Regions from separate parts of the Phytobacter sp. V69 genome, predicted to be linked through region 3. Evidence: predicted binding sites of a transcription regulator. Region 3 holds the regulator's gene; each other region holds the start of a gene.
The links. Region 3 encodes Fur, which represses iron uptake genes when iron is present. Its sites were predicted from a motif close to ATAATAATGAGAACNACTATCAA; they were not measured.
Positions count from the first base shown of each region.

Region 1: ACSZPU_RS04690 (TonB-dependent siderophore receptor) is a predicted target of Fur. The motif match lies at 1,657-1,679, and genes of this name have one in related genera.
Region 2: fes (enterochelin esterase) is a predicted target of Fur. The motif match lies at 3,186-3,208, and genes of this name have one in related genera.

Region 1 is NZ_CBFFRL010000020.1:25,309-35,491, reverse strand. Features, by position in the region: gene ACSZPU_RS04690 (TonB-dependent siderophore receptor) at 1-1,468, opposite strand, end outside; gene ACSZPU_RS04685 (ABC transporter substrate-binding protein) at 1,770-3,314, shown strand; gene ACSZPU_RS04680 (ABC transporter permease) at 3,311-4,282, shown strand; gene ACSZPU_RS04675 (ABC transporter ATP-binding protein/permease) at 4,275-6,671, shown strand; gene ACSZPU_RS04670 (thioesterase II family protein) at 6,668-7,417, shown strand; gene ACSZPU_RS04665 (MFS transporter) at 7,402-8,934, opposite strand; gene ACSZPU_RS04660 (amino acid adenylation domain-containing protein) at 9,125-10,183, shown strand, end outside.
Region 2 is NZ_CBFFRL010000070.1:2,018-12,200, forward strand. Features, by position in the region: gene entD (enterobactin synthase subunit EntD) at 39-701, opposite strand; gene ACSZPU_RS11990 (TonB-dependent siderophore receptor) at 752-3,007, opposite strand; gene fes (enterochelin esterase) at 3,261-4,481, shown strand; gene ACSZPU_RS12000 (MbtH family protein) at 4,507-4,710, shown strand; gene entF (enterobactin non-ribosomal peptide synthetase EntF) at 4,721-8,596, shown strand; gene fepC (iron-enterobactin ABC transporter ATP-binding protein) at 8,723-9,523, opposite strand; gene fepG (iron-enterobactin ABC transporter permease) at 9,520-10,183, opposite strand, start outside.
Region 3 is NZ_CBFFRL010000032.1:22,987-33,169, reverse strand. Features, by position in the region: partial or broken gene ACSZPU_RS06825 (Orn/Lys/Arg family decarboxylase) at 1-462, shown strand, start outside; gene potE (putrescine-ornithine antiporter) at 459-1,772, shown strand; gene pgm (phosphoglucomutase (alpha-D-glucose-1,6-bisphosphate-dependent)) at 1,843-3,483, opposite strand; gene seqA (replication initiation negative regulator SeqA) at 3,508-4,056, opposite strand; gene ybfF (esterase) at 4,240-5,013, shown strand; gene ybfE (LexA regulated protein) at 5,145-5,438, shown strand; gene fldA (flavodoxin FldA) at 5,588-6,118, shown strand; gene fur (ferric iron uptake transcriptional regulator) at 6,409-6,861, shown strand; gene chiQ (ChiQ/YbfN family lipoprotein) at 6,959-7,291, opposite strand; gene chiP (chitoporin ChiP) at 7,312-8,712, opposite strand; gene glnS (glutamine--tRNA ligase) at 9,106-10,183, opposite strand, start outside.

The sequences.
Region 1 (10,183 bases), on a different contig from region 3:
TGGTGCCCGGTGGCTGATACTTCACGCCAAACTCATAGAGTTCGCCGCGACTGGGTTTAAAGGGTTGTTGATCGCGAGAAAGACCGGCAACCGGCTGGAAAGATTGCGCCCAGGTGAAATAAGGCGAGATGCCATTGTTAAACAGATAATTCAGGCCAACACGTCCCGTGGTGGCCTGATCGTGTTGCTCGTAATTCTGACCGTAGAGAAAATCTTTATTGATGATTTTGCTCCAGTCGTGGCGGATACCCACCGTGGTACGCCACTGCTGCCAGGCAATCTGGTCCTGCAGATAGACGCCCGTTTGCGTGGATGAAACGCGGCTATCCTGCCACAGCGCGGTTGGGCCAAATTCGGCGACACCATAGTCAGGATGATAAATATCAAGAGATGACACGCTGCCACTACCGTAGTAAGTATGGCCGCGCATATGGTCAACGCCCACACCCGTCAGTAACTCATGACTCAATGCACCGGTATCGAAAAAACCGTGGATCTGATTATCAAAATTGAGTGTGTTGTAATGCTCGTCAGAGACTGCGGTGTTGCGGCTAATGGTGCGCATATCGTTGTTCAGACCTGACATGATCACTGCATCATAATTGGACGTTTCGCCGAAATAGCGGCCTTTTAAGACCGTGGACCAGTCTTCGCTGAAATTATGGGTGTAGCTGTAGCCCACGGTTGATTGTTTACGACTAAAGGTGTTGTGGTTTGGCTCACCCGGGTAAGCATCCCGCGGCAGTTTGCCATTTGGGTTGGTGAACACCGTGCCATAGGCAGGCAAAGAAGTGATCACCCCCAAATCCGGGTCGTACTGAAAGCGTGAGTAAAGCGTAAGACTGTTGTTGTCATCAGGATTAAAGGTGATGGAGGGGGCCAGCGCATAGCCTTTGAGTTTCGAGCCCTGCTGCATGCCGTCGGCGAGATGGCCGGTGGCGACGAAGCGATAGAGTACGCTTCCGCTGTCATTCACTGCTCCACCAAAGTCCAGGCCGACCCGTCCGTAATTCTGCGTACCACCTTCAACTTCTACATGACGAATCGTTTCACGCGTCGGCAATTTGCTGGTGAGAGCAATGACACCGCCGGGATTTGATAACCCATACAGCACGGACGCGGGTCCGCGTAAGACATCGATCTGTTCCAGAAGGAAAGGGTCGACCTGCTGCACTCCATAGAGCAGGCCATTGGTATTGCGTAAACCATCCTGAAACACATCGGAATAGCCAGTGTCGCTGTAATTAAACCCGCGAATAGTGAACTGATCAAATGCGGTTACGCCGCCCCATTGCTCGGCCGCCACGCCTGGCGTGTAGCGCAGTGCTTCGTTCAGGCTGCGTGAGTTTTGGTCATTCATCTGCTGACGGGTGATCACTGACACTGATTGCGGTGTTTCCACCAGCGGTGTCGTGGTTTTAGTTGCGCTGCTGCTTTCCTTTGCCGAAAGCCTGCTTCCGTGTGACACCTCATCCTGTGCTATCACTGTTATGGTCGAATTATTTTGCTGCGCCCAGGCACTTTGCAGCGCGAGGGTGAATAATGAAAGTGAAAGGCCCGTTACTGCGCGTTGTGTGATTTTTTTTCCTGCCAAATACGAAGCGGTGCGTTCCATAACAATCCTCTGCCTGAAAATAATAAAAGGTTTTCTTAATGCCTATTGTGAGAATGATTATCAATAGCACTAGTGGTGATGTAATGATATAACATATGACATGGTCATTAATGAAGCGGAAATTTAATGATTTCGTTAAGGGAGAGGCGGGGATATGAACCAGAGTTTAACCAGAAGAACACTGATAAAAACAATGGGTATTGGCGCGGGTATCGCGCTCAGCAATGGTTTTTTACCGCTGGCATGGGCAGATGAACCCAAGCCGCGGAGAGGTGGAATACTGCGTGCCGCGTTCGCAGGTTCCAGCAGTGATTCAACCGACGTGTTACGAGCCACCAACAGTAATATCGACTATGTACGCGCACGATTAGTGTGGGATTCATTAGCGGAAGTAGACAATCAACGCATCGTATGGCGCCTGATGGAATCTGCAGATCCTAATCACGATGCGACACGCTGGACCGTAAAACTTCGGCAGGGCGTCACATTCAGTGATGGTCGTCAACTCACAAGCAAAGATGTGATGTTCAGCCTGCGTACCTGGATGAGCCAGCCGGGTAGCCAAAGTGGCTGGCTGAAGCCGCTCGATCTGACGGCATCACGTCTTGAGGATGATCGCACACTGACATTGCAGTTGCACAAACCGGTGGGTTCATTTGATTTATTATTGGCGCAGTCAATCTTTATTTTTCCAGAAAATACGCAGGACTTTACTGCGGCAGTGGGGAGTGGACCTTACATACTCAAATCCTGGTCACAGGATAAAAGTGTGTTGCAGGCGCGTTCAGACTATTGGGATGCGGCAAACGGTGGTCCGTGGCTGGATGAGATTCAACTCTACAGCGTCGGTGACACCACTGCACGTCTCAACGGTTTGAAAACGGGGCAGTTTGATTATGTGGGGGGGATGGCGCTACTCACCGCGCGATCAGAGCAAGCTAATCCGGCAGTGAAACTGTGGCACTCTCCGAAATCGGAGATGAGCAATCTGGCATTTAGTATGAATCTCAGTAAGGCGCCCTTTAATCACGCCGCGGTTGTCGAAGCGCTGAAATATGCGATTGACCGGGAAACGATGGTACGCGCAGTGACCATGGGATTAGGCGAAGTCGCAAATGATGCCCTGGGCGCGGGGCAACCGTGGTTTAATGGGGAATTGCCGACCCGCCATTACGATCCTGAACGTGCCCGTGCGCTGTTCCAGAAGGCAGGCATAGCCTCTGTTGCCGCAAAGATACGCACCAGCGACTACGAATACGGTACGGCCGAAAGCGCTACATTACTGCTACGCCAGGTAAAAGGGACGGGATTTGATCTGCAACTGGACCGCGTTCCCGCTGCCGATTACTACAGCGATTTTAATCTGCTGCTGAATACACCATTACAAACCAATCTTTATCGCCCGATGCCGCTGCCCGTTGCGTTGCCATTCTATTATGGCCATGCGGCTCCCTGGTCATTCACCGGCCCGGCTACGCCGCAACTTGACGATCTGATGAATGCGATGCAGGCAGCACGCGGTGATGCGTTGCGCCAGCGTGTTGCTGATGTCCAGCACTACCTGTGGCAGCATGGCGGTGACGCGATCTTTGCGCGAATTCCGTCTATTGCCGCTTCTGCACCAGGTGTGTTTGGCGTCAAAGCGGCTGGCTTCTTTGACTATCCGCTGCTGCGTGATGCCTGGCTGCGTTCAGCATGAAGTGTCAGGTTTTAATTAAGCGCCTGCTATGGCGTGCATCGCAGGCGGTTTTCACCTTGTGGCTTCTTTCGGTGATGATCTTTTGTGCCATGTCGCTGGTTAAAGGTGATGCTGCCAGCCAGCGTCTGGCGGGGACGGGGAGTCGCGAGCAGGTGACGGCGTTACGCGCGCAACTGGGTCTTGATCAGCCTTTAGCTGCACGCTATCTGCAGTGGGCCAAGGGTGTCATGCACGGTGACTGGGGGACCAGCTACTTAAACGGGCGATCCGTAAGTACGCTCATTCGCGAGCGTGGGGGGAGCTCACTGGCATTAGGGGCCAGCGCCAGCGTGTTGCTGGTGGTGATCTCCCTGGGCTTAGGCATCTATTGTGGGCTTCATTCAGGCAGTGTCATCGACAGAGGCATCAGTCTTCTTTCCCTGGGATTCGCGGCGTTACCGGAATTTGTGACGGGCACACTGTTGGTAATGGTGTTTTCGTTAACGCTTCACTGGTTGCCTGCGCTTTCGCTTCTCTCCCCGGGCCAGTCGTTGTGGTCACAGTGGTCACTGTTTATTTTGCCAATAATGACACTGCTCAGTGTCGCGTTAGCGCAGAACATCAAACTGGTCCGCCTTGGTGTTATGCGTGCTTCTCAGTCTCCAGCCTGTGAATGCGCCCGGATGAATGGAATAGCGGAATACCGCGTGGTATTGCACTGGATCCTGCCCGAAGCATTAGGCCACTGTTTACCGGTCCTGGCACGTTACATCACTTATCTGTTTGCTGGCGCACTGGTTGCAGAAACACTGTTTGGCTGGCCAGGCCTGGCAGCGGCACTTCTTAATGCCACGCTATCGCGCGATACGCCGGTGGTGATGGGCATCTCGATGGTGATGTGTACACTGACGGTGCTACTGAATCTCCTCGCGGATAGTTTGACCGGGCTGCTTAACCCCGCTGCTTTCCGGGGAGGGCGCGATGCGTAAACGGCCATATGCAGGATTCGTCTTCTTCAGCCTGATGGCATTCATCGGTCTTATCGGCCCCTGGCTGGCACCTTATGCGATCGATGAGATACGTGATATGCCCTTTGCTTCGCCAAATTCAGCGGCGTGGATGGGGACAGATTATCTCGGCGCAGACGTCTTCAGCCGCCTGCTCAGCGGTGGTCAACAACTCTTATTGCTGGCCTGCCTGAGCGTATTACTGGCCTGGCTGATTGGCGGACTGATGGGGATGCTTGCGGCGTTGAAAGGACGCTGGATTGAACGGATGTTGTTGTTGCTGGCTGACATCCTGCTCAGTATTCCGGGGCTGCTGTTACTGACACTGGTGGTCACCGTTAGCGGGCGCGGTTATACGGCCGCAGTGGTTGCGGCGATATTGGTGATGGTGCCCGATATTTTCCGTCTGGTTCGTGCCGCGACGTTGCAACAATTACAGCAAGATTACGTCGACATGGCGCGCTGTCGGGGGGAGTCACTGGCAGCGATTCTCTTTCGGGAGATCATGCCTAACCTGTTACCCCTGCTCAGTGCAGATGTTGGCCTTCGCCTGCTGGCAGCCATTTTCATTTTGGCCACCGCCAGTTTCCTTGGGCTGGCGGCGCAACAACCCCTGGCTGACTGGGGGCTGATGATCATGGAGAACCGTCAGGGGTTATCGTTTCAACCCTGGGCAACCCTCGCGCCGATCTTTGCTATCCTGCTGCTGCTTATTCCTCTGAACCTGAGTCTGGATGGATTGTTTGTTTATGCGCGCAGAAGATATGCGCCTCCGGTGGCTTCGTTTTCGCACGCACAAAGCATTGCCGATAGTAGGCTAAATATTCAACAGCTTAGCGTGGAACTTCCTGAACAGACGTTGATCAATACCGTTTCGCTGCAGATAAAAAGGGGGGAAATTGCGGCGCTGGTTGGTACTTCAGGCAGTGGTAAAAGTACTTTGCTGCGTGCGGCACTGGGGCACTTTCCTGACGCCACAACTGCCATTCGCGGTGAGGTATGGCTCGCGGGGCAGTCGCTCTTTTCAATCAATGCCCGAGCATTGAGAAAGCTGCGTGCCCGGCACGTTGGCTTTGTACCGCAAGATCCCCGTCTGAGCATGGTACCTTCGCAAACGCTGGGCACGTATTTACGATGGATGGCCGCGCGTCGCGGACTCACAGATGCTCAACGCGATCAGCAGGTGACGTCTCATTTCCGTCAACTGGGGCTGCCCGATGATGCGGCTTTTTTGCGGCGTTATCCACATCAAATCTCTGGCGGACAACTGCAACGCGTGATGGCAGTGGCTGCTATGCTTGGCTATCCTGGCTTGCTACTGATGGATGAGCCGACCAGCGCGCTGGATGGATTGAGTACCCAGGCGGTGATGCACTGGATCGCCTCCACTGCGCGCGCGCATCAGATGAGCGTGCTGTTTGTAGCACACGATTTACCACAGGCGAGTCAGATAGCCGACCGGATTCTGGTGATGTCAGAGGGGGAAGTGGTTGAACAACAATCCACTCAGGCATTTTTGCGCACACCTGGTACCCAGGCCGGTCAGCGCCTGCTCAATGCCTGGTTGCCTTGCCCCATCCCTGAGCAGGAAGCCTCCTCTGCTCAGGTCGTCCTGAGTGCTGAGGCCGTAGGGGCTGCTTATGGCGGACGCACTGCACTGACCTCAGTACAGTTTTCTCTGAGACGTGGTGAGACACTGACCATTGCGGGCCGATCCGGCGGCGGTAAAACCACTCTTATGCGCATTCTGGCAGGTTTACAACCCGATGCCACCGGCACCTTAAGTCTGCATAACATGCCGCTGCCTCTCAACATTCATCAACGCAGCCCGTCGCAAAAATGGCAGCTGCAATATGTCGCACAGAATCCCGCCAGCTCCCTGAATGCTTTCTATAGCGTGCGTGCGCTGCTGCGCCGCCCTCTGCGTCTCAGCGATCCTACATTAAGTGCTGAACAGTGTGAACAGAGGGTCATCAGCGTGATGGCGCAGGTCGGGCTTGAGGCCCATTTGCTTACTCGAAAACCGTCGCAACTCTCCGGCGGTCAGCAGCAGCGTGTGGCACTTGCAAGAGCATTAATTACCCGCCCTGACGTGTTGTTGTGTGATGAAGTGACCAGCGCCGTAGATGGGCCGACGCGTATGGGGCTGGCCCTGCTGTTGCAAAAGTTGCAACAGCAGCAGGGTATCGCTCTGTTAATGGTCACTCATGATTTGACCCTTCCAGTACAGTTGGGTGGTTTACTCATGGTGGTCGAGCACGGGCGGGTTGTCGAACAGGGGCGCGTTTCCGAATTGCTTGCACGGCCCACGCATTCCGTGACATCCCGGCTCATTTCAGCAGTGCAACTCACAGAGGAGACAACGCGTTGACTTCCCCCTGGATACGAACATTAAGCGGATACATTAAGCCTGAGTTGCAACTGTTTTGTCTGCCGCATGCGGGCGGCAACGCTGGTCTCTATCGCGGCTGGCGTGAACATCTTCCGCCGGAAATTGAATTGAATGTGATCTGCTATCCCGGTCGTCTGGAGCGTTGGCAGCATCCCATCCCCGCGACAATGCCGGAGCTGGTGGGGGAAGTCTCGCGGGCTATTGCTCCGCATCTTGGCGAGAACTGGGCTATTTTCGGCCACAGTATGGGAGCCGTTGTCGCGCATGAAACGGTTCTGGCATTGAAATGCGATGATTTACCTCCACCGCAACTGTTGGCGGTGTCCGCCCGTGAGGCGCCGCAGTTTCATCAGCCCGGCCTTTTACATCAACAGGATGATGAAGCACTGTGCCGTGAGTTACTGCGCCTGGACGGCACCGATCCCGTGTTGTTGACCCTACCCGAGATGCGCGAACTCATTCTGCCCACGATGCGGGCGGATTATGCGTTGCTTGAGCAGTGGCAACTGAGTTCTAGACAACTGCTGTCATGTCCCATCGCCGCCTTCATGGGCAGCGAAGATCCGGAACTTGATCAGCAGCAGGCGGAAGAATGGGCAAGCTGGACAACAGCCAGTTTCACCCTGGACTGTTTTTGCGGTGGACATTTTTACTTCAGGGAACACCTACAGCCACTTCTTTCACGATTACTGGCACGCTTAAGTGAGGTTCAGACACTGTCCTGAGTCTGTTCCGGCTGTGGTTGTACCGGACGAATCAACCACAGTGCCGCCAGACCAGCGAGGGCGCTTGCAACGGCGGCAACGCGGAATGAGAGGTTTAATCCATCTACCCATGCCCGCAAGGCCCGTTGCTGCAATTCGGGCACGGCATTCAGCACATCAAACTGCGCGCTGCTGATGGCCTGAAGGGCTGAGGCAGGCTGACTGATACCAGTGGCGCTTAACAGGGAGAACGGCAAAGCTTGCTGGATCACATGGTTGAGTAACAGTCCAAACAACGCGATACCCACGGCAGTACCGAGCGGGAAGAACGTATTTGCAGTGCCCGATGCAGCGCCAGCCTGATGTGCAGGAACAACACTAACAGCGAGATCCATCAGATGCGGCATGGTTAATCCAGCACCGATACCCAGCATCAACAGCAGCGGAAGGATCACCAGCCAGTCGCTGTGGATTTGCACATGGCTACTGAGGGTCAGACCGAGAGCCACAATGAACATGCCAATTGCCAGCACTATGCGGACTGGAATCAGTCTTGAAAGCGGACCACTTAATCCGGCGGCGACCACCATCGCCAGTGACTGACTCAAAAGAATCAAACCGGTGTGCCACGCCGAATAGTGCAACAGGCCGCTCAGCCAAAGCGTAATAAACGGCAGCAAGCCAAAACTGAAAATGCGGCCTGCAAAGCTGAGCAGGATTGCCGCCAGGAACATAGGGATGCGAAACAAACGTAAATGCAGCAGGGCGCGATCGCCCCGCTGAGCCTCAATCCATAAAAACAATAAAGCCGAAGCGATCCCGATGAGCAGTGCGAGGCGGACAAAGGGAGTGGCATCAGATGAAAAGTTGAGTACGGCGTAGTTGAGGCTAAACAGGCTGAGAGTGACGAAAACCGCGCCAGCAACATCGACAGGATAACGCGGTGCGGGTACGGGTTTTTCATCAACATGGCGCAGGGTGAGAAAAATGATCAGTAATCCGGCGGGGATGTTGATGGCAAACAGCCATGGCCAACTGGCCCATTGGATGAGTATGCCGCCAATCAGGGGGCCAGTTGCTGCTGACACGGCTCCCCCTGCGGCAAATAATCCCACCGCGCTGGTGCGAATCTTGGGTGATTCACCCTCACAGGCACTGGCAATCAGTGCCAGCGCAGTCCCCAATACCATGGCACCGCCAGCGCCCTGGAGTATACGGGCAACGATCAACGCATTGATGGTAGGTGCCAGTGCGCAGCCCAGTGAAGCCAAAACAAATAATCCATTACCACACAAAAATATCGGGCGCCGACCCAGCCGGTCGGAGATGGCGCCAGCCAGCAATAACAAGGCAGCAAAGCTCAGGGTATATCCATTAATTACCCACTGTAACTGTGCGAGATTAGTAAGGAAACCTTCACCTATTTTTGGTAGCGCAATATTCACGACTGTGATGTCCATCGTCATGATAGCAGCACTCAATGCGGCCACCAGTGTGGTCCATCTACGATTTTTTGCCTGTTCTTCATTCATTAACATGCCGTTATTCCTTGTTTTCATCCCGTCATTTACAAATTGTATTAAAAAACAATCATGATAATGATTATCATTTATATTTTTATTTAGTAACGTTATAACATATAAATATTTGCGGCAATACGTTAAGCCAACCCTGCGATATAAATTTTTTTAATGGCTTTATGATGTAATTGAGAGAAGGACAAGGACTATGGCAAGTACCCTTCAGCACAAAATATGCACAGATATGGCCCCCTTTCTCCCCGGCATATTGCCGGATCGACTCGCTAATGACTGCGACCTGATCGGCCTCGGGCTCGACTCACTGGCGATGATGAAACTGGCCGCTATGTGGCGTCGTCAAGGTTACGATGTGTCGTTTGCCCGCTTGATTGAACAGCCACGCCTGGATGCCTGGCTGGCTTTGATGACGAAACAAACACCACCCGCGGAGCAGGAAAAAAAGGCAGTGTTGCCAGGCACAGATGAAAACGAACCTTTCCCTCTGGCGCTCATGCAGCATGCATACTGGGTGGGACGCGACAGTGCTCAGCATCTGGGGGGCGTTGCTGCGCATTTCTACCATGAGTTCGATCTACCGCAACTGGATGTTGCACGCCTGGAAAATGCGGTACATCAGTTGATTGCCCGTCACGGTATGCTAAGGGTGGCCATTCTGGAGGAGGGGCAGCAGCAGGTTCTTGAACACGCGAAGTGGCCCGGGCTTAGGGAATATGATTTACGCCAGGAGAAAGCAGATACCGCCACCCTGCGAATGGAGGCGATTCGCGCCGCGCTGTCACATCGCCAGCTAAATATTGCACAAGGCGAGGTGTTTGATGTGCGTGTGACGCATAAGCCCGCCGCCCTCGGTGGTGGTTGCCGCCTGCATTTTAATCTCGATATGATCGCGGCGGATGCCATGAGCCTGCGCGTTCTGTTGGACGATCTGGCGAGGCTCTATCTGGAGCCGCAACAGCCGCTGCCTGTGCTGGATCTCTCGTATTGCCAGTATCAACAACTACGCCACGCCTGGCTGCAGGAACCGCAGCAGCAGGCGCGCTACGCACAAAACAAGCAGTGGTGGCTGGAGCGTTTAGCCGATTTGCCTGGCGCACCGATGTTACCCAGCGTTGGGTTAAACCCGGACAATGCGCAGCAGACGGTGGTCCGTCGCCATCGCTGGTTTGATGCCAGGGCCCGTCAACAGCTGGAGGCCAGTGCGCGTGAACATCAACTGACCTTGCCGATGATGATTGCCGCTGCGTTT
Region 2 (10,183 bases), on a different contig from region 3:
ACGGTTTGTGCAGCAAATTTCTTAAAAGGAGAAAAGGATCACGATCCTGAGGGGATATCGCTCACCAGGGTAGTGACCTGGTCCGCATCTGCAATCCATGCAACATCGACACATATACCTGCATGTTGTCGACTAAATTGCGCATTGATACGCAGGGTGAGCGATCGGGCGTTGAGCGCTATAAGCTTTGCGCTGTGAAAGCCAGGGAAGGGAAGGGCAACGGAGGAAAACGCTTTGAAAAGGCTCTCTTTTGCTGAAAATGCAAGCGTTAGCCCAAGCGCAAAAGGCAGTGGGTTTTGCTGTAGCAGCGCGTATTCTTCGGCATTCACGATGCTTTCGGCGAGCGCTTCGCTGAGCGAGGGAGTGAAAATTGCTTCGACGTCAACGCCGACGCGATAAGGCGCGACAACGGCGATGGCGGTCTGTCCGTTATGGCTGATGCTACCGTAGAGCCCGGCGGGCCAAAGTGGTTCACCGCCAGGGGCGATACCGGGTACGGCCTGATGACCGTGTTCGCGCAGGGCATGTATGGCAGCAATTCGCCCGGCCAGATGTTCGCTTTTACGCTTGCGTCCGGTGTGCGCAACGTCAGCATGGTGGGGCAGCCACAAAAGGTCTTGCTCCGCGAAGGTCGCAGGATCAAAGCTGATGATGTGAAGTGGGTGAGAATTGAGGGGTAGCGTGGAGTGAACGGTGTGCATATTTCGCCTCACGCCCACCCTCTCCCCACAGGGAGAGGGAAGGCTGGTGCTTAGAAGTGGGTGTTAATACCCATGTACCACGTACGACCAGACTCGTTGTACGTATTGGCGCCTGCGCCGTACATCCAGCCGGTGGTGCCGCCGGTGCTCTGCGCGTTACCCATACGCCAGTGACGTTTATCAAACACGTTGTCGACACCAGCGGTCAGGCTCACGTATTTGTTCACATCCCAGGTCCCGCTCAGGCCAACGATGCTGTAAGGGCTGACTTCGTCCTTCGCAGAACCGGTAACCGGGTTACCCTGGTAGTCATATTTCTTCGGCTCTTGTTTGCCGTACCAGGTGAAGGTCGACTGTACGGAAACATCCTGCACAACCTGCCAGCTCAGCGTGGAGTTGAGGGTATATTCAGGAATGATCGACAGACGTTCGCCGGTTGTTTTGTTCTTACTTTGCAGCATGTAAGTGACGTTGTTGCTCAGGGTAACCGCGTCGGTTACCGGAATGTTCAGCGTCCCTTCCAGACCTTCTACGACTGCTTTAGGCACGTTTTCCCACTGATACAGGTCAGTCTTAGTGGTGCCGACAGAGGTCTGGCTCAGCGGTGAATAGCCTGCTTCAATCTTGTTGCGGTAGTCGTTGCGGAACCAGGTCACCCCAGCCAGCCAACCTTCATGCTTGAACTCCAGACCAATCTCTTTGTTGATGCTGGTTTCTGCTTTCAGGTCGTCGTTACCCATCATGTAGCAGCCCACGCCAGTGCCGCTGGCGTAGCAGCCCTGACCTTTACTGTACAGAATGTAGTTTGGGTTTGTCTGGTACAGGCTTGGTGCTTTATACGCACGGGCAATACCCATTTTCAGGGTAAAGTCATCGCCCAGGCCCTGTGACAGGTTCAGCGACGGGCTCCAATTGTTGCCGACCACGGTGTGGTGATCGAAACGCAGACCCGGCGTCAGCATAGTGGTGTCGGTCACTTCCATGTTGTCTTCGGCGAAGACAGAGAAGATTTCCGCGCTGGAGTACGGGCTACGACCCGTGCTGTTGAAACCGGTAATCGGGCCACCCTGCAGTGCCTGAGTATTGGACGCCATGTCCTTCATGCGCTGCTGGTTCCATTCGGTACCCACGGTCAGGTTCTGGTTGATCAGCAGATCAAACGGCACGCTCACTTCGCTGTGCAGCATCACGTCAGCCAGATCGATATCAGAGAACTTGTCGCTGTTGAACAGGCCTTCCAGCCCCCCTGCCAGCCCTTCGCCGAGACGGGAGTTGCGGGTGTGCTCATACTGCGCCCAGTTATTGGTAGTCACACCGTTATCCCAGGCACCGGTCCAGTTGACGGAATAGTTCTGGCGATAGAGACGGTTGGTCTCTTTGCCGTAGTTTTCCTTCACGAAGTTGTTGGTGCTGCTGTCGTTGTTGGTGTTCTGGGTGTCGCCTGCGTACAGGTTCCCCTGGCGGCTGTAACCGGCCTGGAACTCCAGCGCCTGTCGCGGTGCGAAATCCCAACGCACGACGCCGTTAATATCTTTGTTTTCCACACCTTCGCGCCCTGCGGCCATAGTGTTGGAGTAGATACCGGTACGTTCAGACTGGTGATCCTGGTTGATGTCGTAAGCATCGGCCTGGGTTTTACTCAGGTTGCCATACAGACGGAAGCTGACATCGCCACCCAGCGGGCCGCTCAGGCTAAAGTCGGTACGCTTGGTCGCGCCTTCGTCTTTATGCTCTGGCGCATTGAAATAGCTATTCCATGAACCGTGCCATGCCTGATCGGTCGATTTTTTGGTGATGATATTCACCACACCGCCCGCGGCACCGTTGCCATAACGCGCCGCTGCCGGGCCACGAATGACCTCGATGCGCTCGATCATGTCTGCCGGTACCCAACTGGTATCGCCACGGGTATCACGCTCGCCACGCCAGCCCTGACGAACAGAGTTGCGGCTGGTGACCGGTTTACCGTCGACCAGGATCAGGGTGTTTTCCGGACCCATACCACGGATATCGATCTGACGGTTGTTACCACGTTGACCACTGGTGGAGTTACCCGTCAGGTTAACGCCGGGCATGGTGCGGATAATTTCAGAAACGTCGCGTGCGGGTGGGTTTTTACGGATCTCATCAGCAGTGATGGTTGAAACCCCTGGCGCCTGCAAATTTTGCTGCGCTGCGCTAACAACAATAGTGTCATCATTACTGGCTGTGTCGTTGGTAGTAGTCTCTGCCGCGAAAGCGGGCAAAGCAACGCCGTAAATCCCCAAATTGACCAATAAGGTCAGGGAACGAATGTTGTTTTTCATTGTTTTTCCTGCTTTTATCGCCGCATTCCCGGTAGATCCTTTTTCCCAATAGGTAAGGAATACGGCATGCTGTTGCCATGCAGATGCGAAGAGGGTTCGTCCTGAGAAAATCCGCAAACGCTGGCACTGTTAGAATGAAAGACGCGCTCGCGAAAGCGCGGACAATACGCTATTGCAAACGCAAATAGTTATCAATAATATTATCAATATTTTTTGATCTGCAAGCAAAAGTTTCCACGATTAAAATGAGGTTATGACGTTGACGTCGACAGCGGGGAGCGAGGCCTGGTGGAAGGCAAAAGAGGGGCCGGAGTGGCGTCTGGATAACGAGGGAAATTATCACGTTACCTTCTGGTGGCGTGACCCGGCAGGCACAGAAACGACTTCCGACATTCACCATGTCTGGATTTATATCACTGGCGTCACTGACCACCATCAGCAATCAACGCCACAATCGCTGGCGCGCATTCCCGGAACGGATGTCTGGTGCTGGCAAACACATCTGGAAGCCGGCTGGCGCGGGAGCTACTGCCTGATTCCCTCCGACCAGGCTGACGACTTCTCTCCACAGGTTTTTGCCCAGACACCACCGGACCGCGCGGCATTGCGCGAAGGCTGGCGCAAGCTGCTACCGCGCGCTATTGCCGATCCACTCAATACCCACTCCTGGCGTGGCGGTCGAGGCCACCCCGTTTCGCCGCTGGCGATGCCCGGTGCGCCGCATCAGGCAGGCTGGGATCTGCCCGATTCTGCCTACACCCCGCCGAAGGTGATGCAATGGCATAGCCAGCGACTGAATAACCATCGCCGCGTGTGGGTGTACACCACCGGCGATGATCACAGCGCTGAGCGCCCGCTGGCGATACTGCTTGATGGCCAGTTTTGGGCCGAAAGCATGCCTGTCTGGCCCGCGCTGGCCGCCCTCACCGCACAGGGGTTATTGCCCCCTGCGGTTTATGTGCTGATCGATGTGATCGATACCGCCCACCGTAGCCAGGAGCTGCCCTGTAACCCTGATTTCTGGCTGGCGGTTCAGCAGGAGCTGTTAGTGCAGGTACAGGCGACGACCCCCTTTAGCGACGATGCGGCCCGTACGGTCGTGGCTGGGCAGAGTTTTGGCGGCCTGTCATCGCTGTATGCCGGGCTGAACTGGCCGAAGCGTTTTGGCTGCGTGCTGAGCCAGTCGGGTTCCTACTGGTGGCCGAATCGCGGCGGACAGCAGGACGGCCTTCTTATCGAACAACTCAAACGCGGCGAGCTATCGGCGCAGGGTCTGCGCATTGTTCTGGAAGCCGGCGTGCGTGAGCCGATTATTTTTCGGGCCAATCAGGCCCTTTATGCCCAATTACAGCACACACAGCAGACGGTTTTCTGGCGTCAGGTTGACGGCGGACATGATGCGCTTTGCTGGCGCGGCGGGCTGACCGCAGGGCTTATTACCCTCTGGCAGCCCCTGACTCGCGCTACGCAGTAAGCGCAATTTACGACAGGAGCCAGGTATGGAATTCAGCAACCCCTTCGATAATCAGCAGGGGCAATTTTTTATTCTGCAAAACGTGCAGCTGCAGTTCAGTCTGTGGCCGCAGCAGTGTGCGTTACCGCAAGGATGGCGCGTGGTGTTCGAGCCCTCCTCGCAGGATGCCTGCAACGCGTGGCTCAAGGCCAACTGGCAAAATTTAACCCCTGCGCACCACGCCAGCTAAGGAGACGCGAATGACCACACGTTTACCCCTCGTGGCCGCGCAGCCGGGGATCTGGATGGCAGAAAAACTCTCGACGTTGCCCAACGCCTGGAGCGTGGCCCACTATGTTGAGCTGGACGGCGAACTGGACGCGCAACTGCTGGCGCAGGCCATCACAGAAGGTCTGGCGCAGGCCGACACCCTACGTATGCGCTTTACGGAAGATAACGGTGATGTCTGGCAACTGCTGGACGATGACGGTGTGTTTGCCCTTCCGCAGCGCGTTGATGTTCGCCATCACGCCGAACCACACGCCGCCGCGCTGGCGCTGATGCAGGCCGATCTCGCGCAGAATCTGCGCGTGGACAGCGGCAAACCGCTGTTCTGCCATGTACTTATTCAGGTCGATAACCACCGCTGGTTCTGGTATCAGCGTTATCACCATTTGCTGGTAGATGGCTTTAGTTTCCCGGCCATTACCCGCCAGATTGCCGCTATTTACCGCGCATTGCGCGCGGGTAACGCCATTCCGCCCACGCCGTTTACGCCGTTTGCCGAGGTGGTGGATGAATATCAGCGCTATCGGGAGAGCGACGCCTGGCAGCGCGATAAAGCCTTCTGGGCAGAGCAAAAACGCACGCTGCCCGCGCCGGTTTCCCTTTCACCTGCGCCACTACCGGGCCGGGCGGCAACGACCGATATCCTGCGCCTGAAAATGTCTCTGGACAGTGCCGCATTCCGCCGCCTGACCCAGGCGGCGAGCCTGTGCCAGTCAGCCGATCTGGCGTTAGCGCTGGTGGCGTTGTGGTTAGGCCGACTCTGTGGGCGGCCCGACTATGCTGCCGGATTTATTTTTATGCGCCGCATGGGCTCGGCGGCGCTGACCGCGACCGGGCCAGTGCTCAATGTGCTGCCGCTGGGCGTGCACATTGACGAGACGCAAACCCTGGCGGAACTGGCTACTGCGCTTGCCGGGCAACTGAAAAAGATGCGCCGCCATCAGCGCTACGATGCCGAGCAAATCCTGCGTGACGCCGGACGCGCAGCCGGAGATGAGCCGCTCTTTGGCCCGGTCTTTAACGTCAAAATGTTCGATTACTTGCTTGATGTTGACGGGATTGCCGGGCAAACTCACACCCTGGCGACGGGACCGGTCAACGATCTGGAGATCGCGCTCTTCCCGGATGAAGAGGGCGGTCTGACGCTGGAAGTGCTGGCTAACCGCAGCCGCTACGATGAAAGCGTGCTCAATAACCATATCGCACGTTTGCACAGCCTGCTGAGCCAGTTTGCCGCGGATCCGACGCTGCGCTGCGGTGAGGCACAGCTGATCACCACCGATGAGTGGCAGAGAATCGAAAAAATAAACGATACCGGCATGATGTTGCCGTCCGCAACGCTGAGCCAACTGGTGGCAGAGCAGGCGGCGCGTACGCCGGACGCCCCTGCGCTGGCCGATGCGCACTGGCAGTTTAGCTACCGTGAAATGCGTGAGCAGGTGGTGGCGCTGGCGCAGCTTCTGCGTGAACGTGGTGTGAAGCCTGGTGACAGCGTTGCCGTTGCGCTACCGCGCTCCGTGTTCCTGGCGCTGGCGCTGCATGCCATTGTCGAAGCCGGTGCTGCCTGGCTGCCGCTCGATACCGGGTATCCGGATGAGCGGCTGCACATGATGCTGGAAGATGCTCAGCCGCGGCTGCTGATCACCTCTGATGACCAGCTTGCGCGTTTTAGCGAACTGCCTGGTCTGACTCACCTTTGCTATACCGCACCGCTGGCGGTGACCGGCGGTGAGCCCCTGGTGCTGTCCCGCCCGGAACACACTGCCTACATCATCTTTACTTCGGGATCTACCGGGCGGCCAAAAGGAGTGATGGTTGGGCAGACCGCGATCGTGAACCGCCTGCTGTGGATGCAAAATCAGTATCCGTTGAACGCGCAGGACGTGGTGGCACAAAAAACGCCGTGCAGTTTTGATGTCTCGGTGTGGGAGTTCTGGTGGCCGTTTATCGCCGGGGCAAAACTGATGATGGCGGAGCCGGATGCACACCGCGACCCGCAGGCGTTACAGCGCTTTTTCGCCCACTTTGGCGTGACCACCACGCACTTTGTCCCGTCCATGCTGGCGGCGTTTGTCACCTCACTCACGCCACAGACTGCGCAGGAAAGCTGCCGCACGTTAAACAAGGTGTTTTGTAGCGGAGAAGCGCTTCCGGCAGCCCTGTGCCGCGAGTGGGAACAACTGACCGGCGCACCTTTGCATAACCTTTACGGGCCTACCGAGGCCGCCGTCGACGTGAGCTGGTATCCGGCCTTTGGCGATGAGCTGGCGGCGGTGAAGGACAACAGCGTGCCGATTGGCTATCCGGTCTGGAATACCGGGCTGCGCATTCTGGACAGCATGATGCAGCCGGTACCGCCAGGTGTTGCAGGGGATCTGTATCTGACCGGCATTCAACTGGCGCAAGGGTATCTGGGACGACCGGATCTTACCGCCAGCCGCTTTATCGCCGACCCGTTTGCCCCCGGCGAGCGAATGTATCGCACCGGCGATGTGGCGCAGTGGCTGGATAACGGCGCGGTGGAATATTTGGGTCGCAGCGACGATCAGCTCAAGATTCGCGGCCAACGTATTGAGCTGGGCGAAATAGACAAAGCGCTGCAGACGCTGGTGGATGTCGCGCAGGGCGTTGCGCATGCCTGTGTGCTCAATCAGGCGGCGGCAGGTAATGGCGATGCGCGCCAACTGGTGGGTTATGTGGTGTCAGAGAGCGGCCTGCCGCTGGATCTCAGCGCGTTACGCGAGCAACTCAGCGCGCAGCTATCGCCGCACATGGTGCCGGTGGTGCTGTTGCAATTGAGCGAGCTTCCGCTTAGCGCCAACGGCAAGCTCGACAGAAAAGCGTTGCCGCTGCCTGAACCCGCGCGTGAGCAGGTCGGTCGGCCGCCGCATCCGGGAGTGGAAACGCAGGTCGCGCAGGCCTTTTCCGTGCTGCTCGGTTGCGAAGTTCAACACGCGCAGGCCGATTTCTTTGCTCTTGGCGGTCACTCTTTGCTGGCAATGCGCCTGGCTGCACAGCTGAGTGAGGCGTTTGCACGCCCGGTAACGCCGGGGCAGATTATGGTGGCCTCCACGGTTGAGAAACTGGCGGCCTTGCTGACGCAGACGCAGGCTAATAGCCAGCTCGGGCTGGAAACCCTGCTGCCACTGCGTGACGGCGACGGTCCCGTGCTGTTCTGTTTCCATCCGGCTTCCGGTTTTGCCTGGCAGTTCAGCGTGCTGGCGCGCTATCTCTCGCCGCGCTGGGGGATTATGGGCATTCAGTCACCGCGTCCACAGGGGCCGATGCAGCAGGCCGCCACGCTGGATGAGGTGTGCGAACACCATCTTGCGACTCTGCTGGCGCAGCAACCGCACGGGCCTTATCACCTGTTCGGCTACTCGCTGGGTGGAACGCTGGCGCAGGGGATTGCTGCCCGGCTGAGCGCGCGCGGGGAAACGGTGGCCTTCTTAGGGCTGCTGGATACCTGGCCGCCGGAGACGCAGAACTGGGCGGAGAAAGAGGCCAACGGGCTGGACCCGGAAGTGTTGGCGGAAATCGAGCGCGAGCGTCAGGCCTTCCTGGCAGCGCAAAAAGGGCAGACATCGACAGCGCTGTTTGCCGCCATTGAAGGCAACTATGGCGATGCGGTGCGCCTGCTGACCACGGCCCATAGCGCGAAGTTTGACGGTAAAGCGACGCTGTTTGTCGCCGAACGCACGCTGACGCCGGGGATGGATCCGCAAGAAGCCTGGGCACCGTGGGTGAATGAGCTGGAGGTTTATCGCCAGGATTGCGCCCACGTGGATATCATTTCACCGCAGGCGTTTGAAGCGATTGGCCCGGTATTGCGCGAGCTGTTGGGGTAGTTTCAGAGGGAATGTCCCCGGTGGCGCTCGCGCTTACCGGGGCTACAAGCTTATCCGCATCCGGGACATTCTCCGGTGGCGCTGACGCTTGCCGGGGCTACAAGCTTATTCGCATCCGGGACTGCATCAGACCGTCCGGCGTCCCAGCGGCACCACCAGCGGCGTGCCGGCGATGGGGTCTTCAATAATCATACAGCGCAAACCGTATACTGCTTCGATAAGCTCGGCGGTCACAATCTCTTTCGGTGCGCCTTGCGCCACAATCTTGCCGTCTCGCAGGGCAATCAAATGGGTGGCATAGCGACAGGCCTGATTCAAATCATGCAGCACCGCCGCCAGCGTATACCCCTGCTCGCGGTTTAACTCGCTCAGCAACTCCAGCAGGTCAATCTGGTAGCTGATATCGAGCCAGGTGGTCGGCTCATCAAGCAGCATGATCGAGGTTTCCTGTGCCAGCACCATCGCTATCCACGCCCGCTGACGCTGCCCGCCTGACAGTGTATCCACACTCTGCAATGCCAGCGTATCTACCCCAGTAGCACGCATCGCGCGGGTGACCGCCTGCTCATCTTCCTGACGCCAACGGGTAAACAGCGGCTGGTGCGGATAACGCCCACGGGCGACCAGCTCCTGAACGGTGATATCGCCCGGAGTGGTGGCGTTTTGAGCCAGCAGACCGACGCGACGCGCCACCTCTTTGCTGGCGAAACGCTGGATCTGCTCGCCGTCCAGATACACGTGACCTTTCTCTGGCGTCATCAGTCGGCTCAGGGTACGCAGCAGCGTCGATTTCCCGCAGCCGTTTGGCCCAATGATCGCCGTGAAGTGGCCATCGGGGATCGCGACGCTCAGGTCTTTGGCGACCACTTTTTTACCGTAGCCCAGGGTTAGTTGTTCGCCTCGCAAACGGGCCTGAGTATCGATCATTTTTTGCGGGACTCCTGAATTAACAAGGCGATAAGGTAGATACCGCCGATGCTGACGGTGACAACACCCACCGGCAACTGATAAGGGATAAACAGCCGCTGGGCGCAGATGTCCGCCGCCAGCAGAAGCAGGGCGCCACAAAGCGCCGATTGTGTCAGGCCCCAGCGTGCGGTGGCGCTAACGCGCCGGGCAATATGTGGCGCAACAAGTGCGATAAACGAGATAGGCCCGGCAAGCGCGGTGGCGCAGGCGGTCAGCACCACGGCGACCAGCATCAGCAGCAGGCGTGAACGTTCGACGCTCACCCCAAGAGCACAGGCGCTGTCATCGCCCATCTCCAGCAATTTCATGCGCCGGGAGAGCAGCGTCGCGCCGATAAACATCAGCAGAATAAACGGCGCGGACGGGAAGGTTTTCGCCCAGGTCAGGCCGTTGAGCGACCCCGCATTCCACAGCCCGGCGGTGAGCGATGTTTCCAGCGAGGCCTGTAAAATCAGCCAGGTATTGAAAGCCATCAGCATCGCCCGCACGCCAATGCCGACGATAATCAGGCGGAAGGTCTCAATGCCGTTGCGCCATGCCAGCGCCCAGACGATGAACGAGGTCAAAATCCCGCCAGCCATCGCGGCCAGCGCAATGGGCGTCAGATGCTGACCAAAG
Region 3 (10,183 bases):
TGTAAACAGCATCCGCAACGCTATGCCGGGTATTCCCTGCGCCAGATTTGCCAGGAAATGCACGACCTTTACGCCCGCAACAACGCCAAACAGCTGCAAAAAGAGATGTTCCGCAAATCCTGTTTCCCGCGCGTGGCGATGAACCCACAAGAGGCAAATTTCGCCTATTTGCGTGGCGAAGTGGAGCTGGTTGCCCTGCGCGATGCCGAAGGACAAATCGCCGCCGAAGGCGCGCTCCCCTACCCGCCCGGGGTGCTGTGTGTCGTGCCCGGTGAAATCTGGGGCGGTGCCGTGCTGCGCTATTTTGCCACGCTGGAAGAAGGGATCAATTTACTGCCCGGATTCGCACCGGAACTACAGGGAGTTTACATCGAAGAGAATGATGGACGTAAACAGGTACATTGCTACGTTATCAAACAATCGGCCGCTCAGCCTGCTTTGCTGAAAGGGGAAAAATTATGAGTAAGTCTAATAAGATGGGCGTTGTGCAGCTCACCATTCTCACCATGGTGAACATGATGGGTTCGGGGATCATTATGCTGCCGACCAAGCTTGCCGAGGTGGGGACAATTTCGATTATCTCCTGGCTGGTCACCGCAGTAGGCTCGATGGCGCTGGCGTGGGCTTTCGCCAAATGCGGGATGTTCAGTCGCAAATCGGGTGGGATGGGCGGGTATGCCGAATACGCGTTTGGCAAATCCGGCAACTTTATGGCCAACTATACCTACGGCGTATCGCTGCTTATCGCCAACGTGGCCATTGCCATCTCTGCCGTCGGTTATGGTACTGAACTGTTCGGGGTGGCGCTTAGCCCGGTGCAGATCGGTATCGCTACGATTGGCGTCCTGTGGCTGTGCACCGTCGCCAATTTCGGCGGCGCGCGCATTACCGGACAGCTCAGCAGCATCACGGTATGGGGAGTGATCATCCCGGTTGTCGGGCTGAGCATTATCGGCTGGTTCTGGTTTAGCCCAACGCTGTATGCCAACTCATGGAACCCGCACAACGTGCCGTTCTTCGGGGCGGTAGGTTCCTCTATCGCCATGACCCTGTGGGCGTTTCTCGGCCTGGAATCCGCCTGCGCCAATACTGACGTGGTGGAAAACCCGGAACGTAACGTCCCCATCGCGGTACTGGGTGGCACCCTGGGTGCAGCGGTCATTTACATCATATCTACCAATGTGATTGCCGGGATTGTACCCAATATGGATCTGGCAAAATCGACCGCGCCGTTTGGTCTGGCCTTCGCGCAGATGTTCACACCGGAAGTCGGCAAGGTGATTATGGGCCTGATGGTAATGTCCTGCTGCGGCTCGCTGCTTGGCTGGCAGTTCACCATCGCCCAGGTCTTTAAATCTTCTGCCGATGAGGGCTACTTCCCGAAAATCTTCTCCCGCGTGAGCAAAGCCGATGCACCGGTTCAGGGGATGCTGGCGATAGTGATTTTCCAGAGCGGTTTGTCGCTGATGACCATTAGCCCGTCGCTGAACAGCCAGTTCAACGTGCTGGTTAACCTGGCGGTCGTCACCAACATCATTCCCTATATTCTGTCGATGGCAGCGCTGGTCATTATTCAAAAAGTGGCGAAAGTGGATCCGGGTAAAGCGAAGATGGCCAATATGGTGGCGCTGACGGGGGCGATCTACAGCTTCTATGCGCTCTACTCTTCCGGCCAGGAGGCCATGCTCTACGGCGCTATTGTGACCTTTATGGGCTGGACGCTGTACGGGCTGGTCTCACCGCGATTTGAGCTCAAAAATACACACAGCTAAGGTAAAAACAAAACGGCAACCCGAAGGTTGCCGTTTTCTTGTCTTTCAGCTCAGTAAGAGAGAAAGCGCATTACGCGTTTTTCAGTACTTCACTCACAATCTCTACCGCTTCTTTCTCAATCAGCTTACGGTGTTCTTCACCAAGGAAGCTTTCGCAGTAAATTTTGTAGGCGTCTTCCGTACCTGACGGACGCGCGGCAAACCAGCCGTTGTCGGTCATCACTTTCAAGCCTCCGATAGACGCGCCGTTACCCGGCGCTGCCGTCAGACGTGCAGTGATCGGGTCACCTGCCAGCGTGCTTGCGCTGACCATTTCCGGAGACAGTTTAGACAACGCCGCTTTCTGTGCGGAGGTCGCGCTGGCGCCCAGACGGTTGTAGCTCGGCGCACCAAAGCGGGCGGCCAGTTCGTCGTAGTGCTGCTGCGGGTTTTTGCCGGTGACAGCGGTGATTTCCGCCGCCAGCAGGCACATGATGATACCGTCTTTGTCGGTTGACCATGGGGTGCCGTCGAAACGCAGGAAGGATGCCCCTGCGCTCTCTTCACCGCCGAAGCCGAAGCTGCCGTCAAACAGACCGTCAACAAACCATTTAAAGCCCACCGGCACTTCCACCAGCTTGCGGCCGAGGTCGTTCACCACGCGGTCGATCATCGCAGAAGAGACCAGGGTTTTACCCACGGCAACATCTTTACCCCACTGCGGGCGATGCTGGAACAGGTAGTTGATGGCAACGGCCAGATAATGGTTCGGGTTCATCAGACCTGCAGGCGTTACGATGCCATGGCGGTCATAGTCCGGGTCGTTGGCGAAAGCCAGGTCGAACTTGTCGCGCAGCGCCAGCAGACCGGCCATTGCACACTCAGAGGAGCAGTCCATACGGATCACGCCGTCTTTGTCGAGGTGCATAAAGCGGAAGGTTTGATCAACCTGATCGTTCACAATGGTCAGATCAAGTTTGTAGAATTCAGCAATCCGTTTCCAGTATTCGATACCGGAACCACCCAGCGGATCGACGCCCAGTTTCAGGCCCGCTTTCTGAATTGCCGCCATATCGACGATATCAGCCAGTCCTTCGATGAACGGCTGCACCAGATCCTGTTCTTTCACGTGACCCGACGCCAGCGCGGCATCCAGCGAAATGCGTTTCACGCCTTTCAGGCCATCCGCCAGCAGCGCGTTAGCGCGGTCTTCAACCACTTTGGTTACGTTGGTATCAGCCGGGCCACCGTTTGGCGGATTGTATTTGATACCACCGTCTTCCGGCGGGTTGTGCGACGGCGTAATGACGATACCGTCAGCCTGCGCGCCGCCTTTTTTATTGTGTACCAGGATAGCGTTAGATACCGCAGGGGTCGGCGTGAAGCCGTTATTTTCTTGCACAATCACGTCAACACCGTTTGCCGCCAGCACTTCCAGTACGGAGATAAACGCCGGTTCGGACAGAGCGTGCGTATCTTTACCGACATAGCACGGGCCAGTGATGCCATTTTTGGCACGCTCTTCGGCGATAGCCTGAGCGATGGCCAGAATGTGTTGTTCATTAAAGCTGTGACGCCCCGCGCTGCCGCGGTGACCTGACGTACCAAATTTTACCGCGTGCTCAGCGTTGCCGATGACAGGTTTCAGCACATAGTACTGCGCAGTAAGCTGGGCGATGTTAATCAAATCGCTCTGTTGCGCAGGTTGCCCCGCACGTTCGTGGTTAGCCATTGCCTGGTCCTTTTTATGCAAGGATTAAATTGTGCCGCAAACCTTTTCAATCAATTCCACCGGGAACTGCATTGACTGCATGATGTGTTCCACCATGCTGCATTTACGACCCGTATTCGTGTTGGTGATAACCCAGTACGGGGTATCAGGCACCTGTTTTGGCTTCGTCTGATTGCCGTTTTGCAACAGGGTATGTTCATCAGCCGCGAAGTATACGCGGGTGCGCCCGTGCAGAGACTCAGTGGATTCTGCAAAAGCCTTTGCATCTAATGAATAGAGTGTAGACAGCACCAGCATGAAGCGATTCACGGCTTTTTTCTGCTCCGCATACTCGTCAGAGAGCAGCAGTTCACGCACCGCGCGGACCTTGTCTTTCGCGGTATTAACCGGTTTGACTGCTTCAACCGTAACAGGTGCAGGCGTTTCTTTCGGGAGTTGAACAGCGGCAGCTGGCTGCGGGGCGGCGGAAAACTTCAACATGCGCCGTAAAATGTCGGATGCGCTCTCGCCAATGTGCTTTGTGTGGCTGGCAATATAACTGTAGAGCTCATCATCAACTTCGATCGTTTTCATCTTAATCCAGTGCAGTGTCTAATCTGAATACAAGTTATTGAGATTATAAAGTCAAATCTCAACAGCGGATAGCGTCAAACCAGGATGGCGGCAAAAGTCAGAATGTGTCTAAACCTTGCAGCCGGACGGCAGAATGTTCAACATGATACCTTAATCCGAAAGAGCGAAAAAAAGAACTTTGCCATGAAATTGAATACCCGAGCGCAATCTGCACAACAATCGCACAACAATTCTCCCATCGTGCTGGTTCACGGTTTATTTGGTAGCCTGGACAACCTTGGTGTACTCGCCCGCGACCTTGTTAATGACCATGACATTATTCAGGTTGATATGCGAAACCACGGCCTTTCCGCGCGTTCACCCGAGATGAATTACCCGGCGATGGCGCAGGATTTGCTCGATACCCTTGACGCCCACGGCATTGAACGTGCGACCTTTGTCGGCCACTCCATGGGCGGGAAAGCCGTTATGGCATTTACCGCACTGGCACCGGAACGCATCGATAAGCTTGTCGCTATCGACATCGCCCCGGTTAGCTATAACGTGCGTCGCCACGATGAAATTTTTGCCGCTATCAACGCTGCAACCGAGGCTAATGCCACCACACGCCAGCAGGCGGCAGTCGTCATGCGCGAATATATAGATGAAGAAGGGGTAATTCAGTTCCTGCTCAAGTCGTTTGTCGACGGCGAGTGGCGCTTCAATGTGCCAGCACTATGGGATCAATATCCCCATATCGTGGGCTGGGAAACGGTACCGGCCTGGAACCATCCAGCGCTCTTTATCCCCGGCGGTAACTCGCCGTATGTCACCGAACAGTATCGTGGCGAACTGCTGCAACAATTCCCGCAGGCACGTGCGCATGTGATAGCCGGAGCCGGGCACTGGGTGCATGCAGAAAAACCGGAAGCGGTTCTGCGCGCCATCCGTCGTTATCTCGCTGAAAAGACAAACTGATTAAAAACCCGGCGACCGGTTGCCGGAAAGCGCCCGGTCGTTGGCGTGTCCGCATCGCTGATGTATGATGGCGCGCTAATCAGCCCGGGCTATGACCCGATTGCTTGTACTTCCCGTAGTATTCTTAAATCATGGCTAAAGAACAAACGGACCGCACGACACTAGATCTGTTCGCGAATGAACGTCGCCCGGGACGTCCTAAAACCAATCCGCTCTCTCGCGACGAGCAATTGCGCGTGAATAAGCGCAATCAGCTTAAACGCGATAAAGTTCGTGGGCTTAAGCGCGTCGAATTAAAACTCAACGCAGAGGCTGTCGACGCGTTAAACGCGCTGGCGGACGCGCGCGAAATGAGCCGGAGTGAATTGATTGAAGAGATGTTACTGGCTCAGCTTAACGCGCTGAACAACCAGGAAATCCTCTAATTCATCGCAAAAATACACTTTCATGTTGCACAGAGTGCAGTCTTGCGTGATTGCAGTTTCCGCGTGCTTCTCTGATCTGCTATGATTGCCCTTATCCGTGGGCCAATCGCCACCACCATATCATTAAGTTTCAAGAGGTTATTTTACTCATGGCAATCACAGGCATTTTTTTCGGCAGCGATACTGGTAATACCGAAAACATCGCAAAGATGATCCAGGCTCAACTTGGTAAAGAAGTTGCCGATGTGCATGACATTGCTAAAAGCAGCAAAGAGGATTTAGAAGGTTACGACATCCTGCTGCTTGGCATTCCGACCTGGTATTATGGTGAAGCACAGTGTGACTGGGATGACTTTTTCCCGACGCTGGAAGATATCGATTTTAACGGCAAACTGGTTGCTCTGTTTGGCTGTGGCGACCAGGAAGACTATGCTGAGTACTTCTGTGATGCGCTGGGTACTATCCGCGACATCATTGAACCGCGCGGCGCAACCATCGTAGGCCACTGGCCGACCGAAGGTTACCATTTCGAAGCGTCCAAAGGCCTGGCAGATGACGATCACTTCGTTGGTCTGGCCATTGACGAAGACCGTCAGCCGGAACTGACCGCTGGTCGCGTCGACAAGTGGGTGAAACAGATTTCTGAAGAGCTGCACCTGCAAGAGATCATCAATGCCTGATGTTGTTTGGCGCAACCTGCTGGTTGCGCCTGATTAATAGATAAAAGCGATGGAAATAATTGCTACAATTTTTTAACTTTTTTCTCCAGCGCTGTACAATGGCCCCTGGTTAAAACGGGTAACGCAAAAGGACTTTGTTGGCGCTGCCACGTTTTAAAAGCTTACTTTACTTGAGGACTTGCAGTTTTCATTCAGGCATGGCAGTTCTATAATGAGACGCATTATCCCAGGTGCATTCCTTGTAGCTTCCCGACGGGAAGTGAATCGTTTAGCAACAGGACAGATTCCGCATGACTGACAACAATACCGCATTAAAGAAGGCCGGCCTGAAAGTCACGCTTCCTCGGTTAAAAATCCTGGAAGTGCTTCAGGAGCCGGAGAACCACCATGTCAGTGCGGAAGATTTATATAAGCGCTTGATCGACATGGGCGAAGAGATTGGGCTGGCGACTGTGTACCGTGTACTCAACCAGTTCGATGATGCCGGGATCGTGACCCGCCATAATTTCGAAGGCGGTAAATCCGTCTTTGAGCTGACGCAGCAACATCACCACGACCACTTAATTTGCCTGGATTGCGGCAAAGTGATCGAGTTCAGTGATGACTCTATCGAAGCGCGTCAGCGTGAGATTGCATCCAGACACGGTATTCGTCTGACTAACCACAGCCTCTACCTCTATGGCCACTGTGCCGAGGGTGACTGCCGTACAGACGATAACGCGCACGAAGCGACGGATAAATAATCCTCGCTTCTCTCTAAAGCCAACCTCCGGGTTGGCTTTTTTATTTCTGCGTATCGCAAAGACAAAAAAGCCCGCCGAAGCGGGCTATCTCACACGGTTAATTCAGCGCGTTATGCTGGCGAATCTCCTGCCAGATCTGATCACAACGCGCTTTTACCGCCTGGCCGTTACCGGTATGCGTTGCTTCAAGACACTGCTGATAATCCAGCGTGCGCACACTCTCTTGTTCCGCGAATTGCTGGTGTGCTTTCTCTTTACGCAGTACATCCAGCACGCTTCTGCAGGCCGCCGTTTTCTCCGGCGAGCCCTCAGCCGTATTGATACAGGCGCTGTAAGCCTCTTTTAAGCGGGCATCTTCCTTTGGCGCCTGTGGCTGTTGTACGCAGGCAGCCAGTCCCAGCGTCATCAGAACAAGCAGTATTGGTTTCATCGTCATGGCATTCCCTCGCATCAGAAGATATTCAACGGCGCAATGACGATAAATTTCACGTCGCGTTCGTCCTGGAAGATGTTGTTATACCCGCCGCCCCAGCTCGGGATATCGGAGTGGTTGTCGTACTGGGTAAAGTGCAGTTTAAACAGGGTGCCTTTTGCCATCCCTTCCTGCACGGTGTACAGCAGGTCGAGGCTGTAAGCCGACTCTTTGATGGAATTCCCCGCATCGTAGTATTTGTCTCCGGAAGAAACATTGGACGGTTTCGCATCCCAGCCATAGACATACGATGCACCTACCGCCCAGCCCGGCAGATTCCAGTCTTTCAGGTCATACATTGCACCAACAAAGACCGACTTTTCGTTATGGGCGTTGAAGTCAGAACGGTTATCCCACCAGATATCCAGGCGACCATTGGAAGATCCGTAGAGGGGCGTCATACGTGAATTGAAATAGCCCTGGCGGCCATCGGCTTTAACCCAGGTTCCCTCAAGACGCAAATCCACCGGACCAACCGTATAACCAAAAGTGAGCGCCTGCAGCCACGCGGTACCGTCGTAGATATCATTGATGGTGTTGTTATCGGCCTTATCGCGCGAGCCGTAGAACTGATAACTGGTGGAAAGGGGATTCCCCGCGACCTCAAATTTGTAGCTGGCTTTGGCAAAATATTGATCAACATAGCCCTGCGCCTGACCAAACGCGGCCTCGAGGAGCAGATCGTTTTTAAAGTCGTAAGACGCGCCTAGAGAATGGACGTAATTGATTTTGCTTACGCGATCATTTTGGTAGAAGTGATCCGTTTCGTTATACCACGGCGCTTTATATTCATTGGCCCACATATACGAGAAACTCAGCACGCCAGAGTCGTCATAATCCAGTTTCGCCCCAGCCTCAGCCCCCTGATAGGTGCCAGGCATAAAGCTCCAGTTTGATGCCAGCAGGGTTTGCCCGCTGGGCTGAATATACCCTGCCCTCGCCCACACCGGGCCATATTTGAACTTCGCCGCTGCCTTATAAAGGCTTGCCCCGCTGCGATCGCCGGCCCAGTCTTCGTCATACACTTTGTGGCTATTGGAGAACGCGATTTCATTCGGGTGCGCACTTCCTGAGGATTCAGCCATTTCAATCGCCGCGAAAGCCGCGATATCAATACCGAACATATCGGCAGCATAGCCAGACTGGAAATCAAGATTGGTATTCCAGGTGGAGTGCGCGAGGTTGGTTTTGTATTTATCGCCGTCGGTGACATCTTTGCGATCACGCTGGCGCTGCCAGTAGTAAATCCCACCGGTGAGCGTGGAGTCATCCACAAAGCCAGCGGCACTGACGGAAGGGGCGAAAGTTAAACCTGATAATGCGGTGGCGCAGGCAATAGCCAACGCTAACGCCTTACGTTGAGCGTTAAACGCGTTCATGAGTGTTCCTCTTTGACAAAAACATAAAAGTGCTGTGCAAATGCAAACAGCAATAAAATAAAAAAATTAAATATTACTGATAGTTATAGAAAATGTTTCTATTCCTATCGCTTGTAAGCATATTTTTCGCGACGCGAATTATCAAGTCTTAATGGGAACGGAATACAGGGATTATGACGGACAACACAGATTTGCGGATTATCAGCTGAGTGCTTACACAGCAAGGCTTACAGGCTAATTTAACTCGAATTATCAATAAATAAATGAAAAGATGATTGGATAAAATTAAAACAATAGTTTAGAAAAAAGAAAGATGGCAGGATCTTATTTTTAATTGAGAAATAAAAAAACGCTGCACAAGGCAGCGTTTTTTAGCGTTCAGGCAAGATGCGATTACTCGCCGATTTTTGCCCAGGTATCGCGAAGACCCACGGTGCGGTTGAACACCAGTTTGTCAGCCGTTGCATAACGGCTATCAAGGCAGAAGTAGCCTTCACGCTCAAACTGGTAAGCTGTGCCCGTTGCGGCAGCCTGCAGTGACGGCTCAGCGTAACCCTGTTTGATGACCAGAGATTCCGGGTTCATCACGGTCAGGAAGTCTTCTGCTGCGCCCGGGTTTGGCACGCTGAACAGACGGTCGTACAGACGAATTTCCACCGGCAGCGCGTGGGCAGCGCTCACCCAGTGAATAACGCCTTTCACTTTGCGGCCATCGGCAGGATCTTTGCTCAGGGTGTCGGCATCGTAACTGCAGAAGATGGTGGTGATGTTGCCTTCCGCGTCTTTCTCGACGCGTTCCGCTTTGATCACGTACGCGTTACGCAAGCGAACTTCTTTGCCCAGCACCAGACGCTTGTACTGTTTGTTGGCTTCTTCACGGAAGTCTGCGCGATCGATCCAGATTTCACCGCTAAACGGCACATCACGGCTGCCCATTTCCGGTTTGTTCGGATGGTTAAGCATCGAAACCACTTCGCTTGCGCCCTGCGGATAGTTTTCGATAACCAGTTTAACCGGATCGATAACCGCCATGGCGCGCGGTGCGTTTTCATTCAGATCTTCACGGATGCAAGATTCCAGTGAAGCCATCTCAATGGTGTTGTCCTGCTTGGTGATACCGATACGCTTACAGAACTCACGGATGGAGGCGGAGGTGTAGCCACGACGACGCAGACCCGAGATAGTCGGCATACGCGGGTCATCCCAGCCTTCAACATGCTTGTCGGTCACCAGCAGGTTCAGCTTACGCTTGGACATGACGGTGTATTCCAGGTTCAGACGGGAGAACTCGTACTGACGCGGGTGAACCGGAATGGTGATGTTGTCCAGCACCCAGTCGTACAGACGACGGTTGTCCTGGAATTCCAACGTACACAGGGAATGCGTAATGCCTTCCAGCGCATCGCTGATACAGTGGGTGAAGTCGTACATCGGGTAGATGCACCACTTGCTGCCGGTCTGGTGGTGATCG